One region of the Viridibacillus sp. FSL R5-0888 genome, then DNA from elsewhere that is predicted to be linked to it. Evidence: a T-box and tRNA genes for the amino acid it is inferred to sense, from the RefSeq annotation. Region 1 holds a T-box; the other holds one or more tRNA genes.
The links. A T-box is a leader RNA that pairs with one kind of tRNA and senses whether it is charged. The one in region 1 lies ahead of trpS (tryptophan--tRNA ligase), so its partner is inferred to be a tRNA-Trp.
Positions count from the first base shown of each region.

Region 2: it has a tRNA-Trp gene. The T-box ahead of trpS (tryptophan--tRNA ligase) is inferred to sense a tRNA for this amino acid. The anticodon was not compared.

Region 1 covers NZ_JBBPAU010000001.1:3,629,368-3,631,596, reverse strand. The annotation lists gene trpS (tryptophan--tRNA ligase) at 244-1,233, opposite strand; T-box leader at 1,279-1,496, opposite strand; gene MKY02_RS18160 (DUF3899 domain-containing protein) at 1,557-1,901, opposite strand; gene MKY02_RS18155 (peptide ABC transporter substrate-binding protein) at 2,149-2,229, shown strand, end outside.
Region 2 covers NZ_JBBPAU010000001.1:603,759-605,987, reverse strand. The annotation lists gene MKY02_RS03030 (helix-turn-helix domain-containing protein) at 1-177, shown strand, start outside; tRNA gene MKY02_RS03025 (tRNA-Leu) at 511-592, opposite strand; tRNA gene MKY02_RS03020 (tRNA-Cys) at 635-708, opposite strand; tRNA gene MKY02_RS03015 (tRNA-Gly) at 721-795, opposite strand; tRNA gene MKY02_RS03010 (tRNA-Gln) at 804-875, opposite strand; tRNA gene MKY02_RS03005 (tRNA-His) at 882-957, opposite strand; tRNA gene MKY02_RS03000 (tRNA-His) at 1,005-1,080, opposite strand; tRNA gene MKY02_RS02995 (tRNA-Trp) at 1,098-1,171, opposite strand; tRNA gene MKY02_RS02990 (tRNA-Tyr) at 1,184-1,267, opposite strand; tRNA gene MKY02_RS02985 (tRNA-Thr) at 1,277-1,352, opposite strand; tRNA gene MKY02_RS02980 (tRNA-Phe) at 1,360-1,435, opposite strand; tRNA gene MKY02_RS02975 (tRNA-Asp) at 1,465-1,541, opposite strand; tRNA gene MKY02_RS02970 (tRNA-Met) at 1,545-1,621, opposite strand; tRNA gene MKY02_RS02965 (tRNA-Val) at 1,644-1,719, opposite strand; tRNA gene MKY02_RS02960 (tRNA-Glu) at 1,735-1,809, opposite strand; tRNA gene MKY02_RS02955 (tRNA-Ser) at 1,832-1,923, opposite strand; tRNA gene MKY02_RS02950 (tRNA-Asn) at 1,929-2,003, opposite strand; rRNA gene rrf (5S ribosomal RNA) at 2,015-2,130, opposite strand.

The sequences.
Region 1 (2,229 bases):
AAAAAATGACCTCGTTAGTTATAACGAAGTCATTTTTTCATATAGTAATAAAAACTAGAAAAGGAAATATGCAAATGCGCTTACTATTTTTCTTAACTTTTTACGGTCTGATTGTAATAAGTTCAACACACATGATTCTGTATTTGAACTACCGAGCACTAGGATATACTTGGACAGCCGTTTTTATGTTCATTTTGCATACAGTCGATTTCAAAATTTTCATCGGCTCAAGTATTGGACTAGTTATCGTCTATTTCTCCCAAGGCCCATCGCGTCTTCCATTTTCTTGATTGTTGCGCTTGCAATAGCGTTCGCTTTTTCAGCACCGGTATCTAAAATATCATCTAATTTTGGTGAATCGATTAACTCGTTAAAACGTTCTTGGATAGGTGCTAGATGATTAATAACACTTTCAGCAACTCCTGCTTTGAAAGCACCATAACCCAGCCCAGCGTATTTTGCTACAAGATTATCAATTGATTCATTTGTTAAAGATGCTTCAATTGTTAGTAAATTAGAGACACCAGGTTTAGATTCAGTATTGAAAGTAACAACGCCTTCAGAATCTGTCACGGCAGATTTGATTTTCTTCTCGATCTCTTTTGGAGTATCTAGAAGGCGGATTGTTGCTTTTTTGTTTTCATCGGACTTACTCATTTTCTTCGTTGGTTCTTGAAGTGATTTAATGCGAGCTCCGCTTTTTGGTAATTGAATAGTAGGAATCGTGAATACTTTACCGTACCGTTTATTGAAACGTTCAGCTAAGTCACGTGTAAGTTCTAAATGTTGTTTTTGGTCGTCACCAACTGGCACGATATCTGTGTTATATAGAAGAATATCTCCAGCCATAAGTGGTGGGTAAGTAAGTAAGCCTGCAGAAACCGCCTCTTTACCAGTAGATTTATCTTTGAATTGTGTCATACGCTCAAGTTCACCGATGTAAGAAATACATTGTAACATCCATCCAGCTTGTGCATGTGCAGGTACTTCTGATTGAATAAATAGTGTTGATTTTTCTGGATCAATACCTGTTGCTAGATATGTTGCAGCAAGCGTGCGGATGCTGTTACGAAGTTCTTTACTGTCTTGTGGCATTGTAATTGCGTGTTGATCAACAATACAAAAAATACAATCGTACTCGTCTTGCATAGTTGTAAACTGTCTGAATGCACCAATGTAGTTACCTAATGTAATGACACCTGTTGGTTGTACACCTGAAAAAATACGTTTCATAATTAAATTCCTCCTTGGATATAAAAAAACATCATGCGTCTCCTAAATAGGGACGAATGATGTTGAATCCGCGGTACCACCCAAGCTTGTCGATAAATCGACCACTCATCCTCGTAACGTGAGGTAAACGAACAGAGCTACTACATAAAGGTTCGCAAAGTTAACTCGGAAGTCCATTCCACTTAGCGTATCATCTGTTTGCACCAACCACAGACTCTCTTTACATACGACATAAATGTACTACTCTTCGTCTTCGTTTTTCTATATTACTTTGTGTGATTATAATATAGTACCAAGCCAAAAATCAAGCAATCGTTTACAGATTACAAATAATAAAAAATAAGGGCAATGAACATCATCATAATGGTAGCTCCACCGATTTGTAAAATACCCAAATAGGGCATTGAAACAATTTCAGATGGGGCTCTCATACTTTTAACATCCTCTAATCTAGATGACTTCACAAAAACCTTACGCATACTAACCGTGAAAATGTCAAAAAATCCAGATGATAGAATATATGAGGTGAGTCCTACAAAAAGTACAATAGCTCCTATGATAAATGAAATATTAATGTAATCGATTAATCTTAGCATTTTATATTGGAAGAACATGATGATCACGATTAAAAATTGCAGTGCTAAGAAGAGAATACCTTTCTTTTTCAAGCTAATAACCTCCAATTCTGTATTCATTTTAGTTGAAATAAGTTGAAAAATCAAAGAAATTTCACATCATTATATATTCAGAATATTAGAACTTTGTGCTGATAAATACTGATGTTATCACATTTGAATATCAAGTATACGTCAAAAAAAGACATTTTTATCAAAAGGTTACTGTACAACTTTTTTTGAATATGTATAATTAGCAATGTAATGATTTTTCAGAAAATTCAAGGGGGATTAGTTATACATGAAGAAAAGTAAACTAGTATGGCTATCAAGTCTTATCCTTGTTCTTAGTGTTTTCTTAGCTGCTTGTGGCACAGGAAAT
Region 2 (2,229 bases), 3.0 Mb from region 1:
ACTCATCACGGAAAAGAATTTCTGTATGTTTTAGACGGCATACTGACTGTACAAATAAATGATGAAGAATATCATTTAAACGAACATGACTCCATTATCATCGACTCTAGTAGTCCACATTATTGGTTGAATCTCACAAGTACACCTGTTAAATTTTTATGTGTTTCTTCAGAATGAAAATAAATAAATCCAAATTTTGTTTCTATAATTACTAATACTAAAAAAGAGGAGGGAAATTTCCCTCCTCTCTTTTAGGACTTTACCCTCTTCTTTAAAATTTGTAGATACCTACTCAAACCCCTCATCAATCTCAATTATAGATAATTCCTCTACCAAGTTTGCAATATCTAATTTAGAAAGCCAGCACCTTCATAGCTAACATTGAACGACTGTGGTTCTAGAATATTTTGCACCTTAAATTCCACCAGGGTTCTTCCCTTAATGAAAGAAATTTTGACAACAAAAAAGAGCTCTCATAATGAGAACTCTTAAGAAAATTTATATTTAGGATACCGGTGGTCGGGGTCGAACCGACACTCTCGAAAGAACACGATTTTGAGTCGTGCGCGTCTGCCAATTCCGCCACACCGGCATAATATTATTATAGATTATATGTAGTTATTTTAAAAATAATTGGAGGCGGCAACCGGATTTGAACCGGTGGTAGAGGTGTTGCAGACCTGTGCCTTACCACTTGGCTATGCCGCCGTAAATAGAAAATGGAGCGGAAGACGAGGTTCGAACTCGCGACCCCCACCTTGGCAAGGTGGTGTTCTACCACTGAACTACTTCCGCAAATTTAACTGGGGTACCTGGATTCGAACCAGGGCATGACGGAATCAAAATCCGTTGCCTTACCGCTTGGCTATACCCCAATAATATGGGGCGACTGATGGGAATCGAACCCACGAATGCCTGAACCACAATCAGGTGCGTTAACCACTTCGCCACAACCGCCATAATATTATTATTATATCTAAATTATTTTATTGTCAAAAATTAAATGGGGCGACTGATGGGAATCGAACCCACGAATGCCTGAACCACAATCAGGTGCGTTAACCACTTCGCCACAACCGCCATAATATAATTTAAATTGGCAGGGGCAGTAGGAATCGAACCCACATCAAAGGTTTTGGAGACCTCTATTCTACCGTTAAACTATGCCCCTAAAATAAAAAAATGGTGGAGGGGGACGGATTCGAACCGCCGAACCCGAAGGAGCGGATTTACAGTCCGCCGCGTTTAGCCTCTTCGCTACCCCTCCAGAAAAACATGGTGCCGGCGAAAGGAGTCGAACCCTCGACCTACTGATTACAAGTCAGTTGCTCTACCAACTGAGCTACACCGGCATTATTATGGTGGGTCAGGACGGAATCGAACCGCCGACACTTAGAGCTTCAATCTAATGCTCTACCAACTGAGCTACTGACCCATAATAATTTAATATTCTTTTTTAAAAAATGGCGGTCCGGACGGGACTCGAACCCGCGACCTCCTGCGTGACAGGCAGGCATTCTAACCAACTGAACTACCGGACCATTTGGTTGCGGGGACAGGATTTGAACCTGTGACCTTCGGGTTATGAGCCCGACGAGCTACCGAACTGCTCCACCCCGCGATAATGGTATTATTGACTTAAATGGTGGAGGATGACGGGATCGAACCGCCGACCCCCTGCTTGTAAGGCAGGTGCTCTCCCAGCTGAGCTAATCCTCCGTATAACGTTATAAATGGTGACCCCTACGGGATTCGAACCCGTGTTACCGCCGTGAAAGGGCGGTGTCTTAACCGCTTGACCAAGGGGCCATTTAATAAATGAGAATGTGTATGGCGGAGAGCAAGGGATTTGAACCCTTGAGACAAGGTTACTCGCCTACACGATTTCCAATCGTGCTCCTTCGGCCACTCGGACAGCTCTCCAAAAATGGCTCCGAAGGTAGGACTCGAACCTACGACCGTCCGGTTAACAGCCGGATGCTCTACCACTGAGCTACTTCGGAATAATATGATCGCCTAGCAACGTCCTACTCTCACAGGGGGAAACCCCCAACTACCATCGGCGCTAAAGAGCTTAACTTCCGTGTTCGGCATGGGAACGGGTGTGACCTCTTTGCCATCATCACTAGACTATTGTATTACCTAAGGACAAGAATAATTATATCATCTTTTTTAAATTTTAGCAAGTGTTTTTTGCTATTTTAGAAAAGTTTTTTATTATTCTCTCAA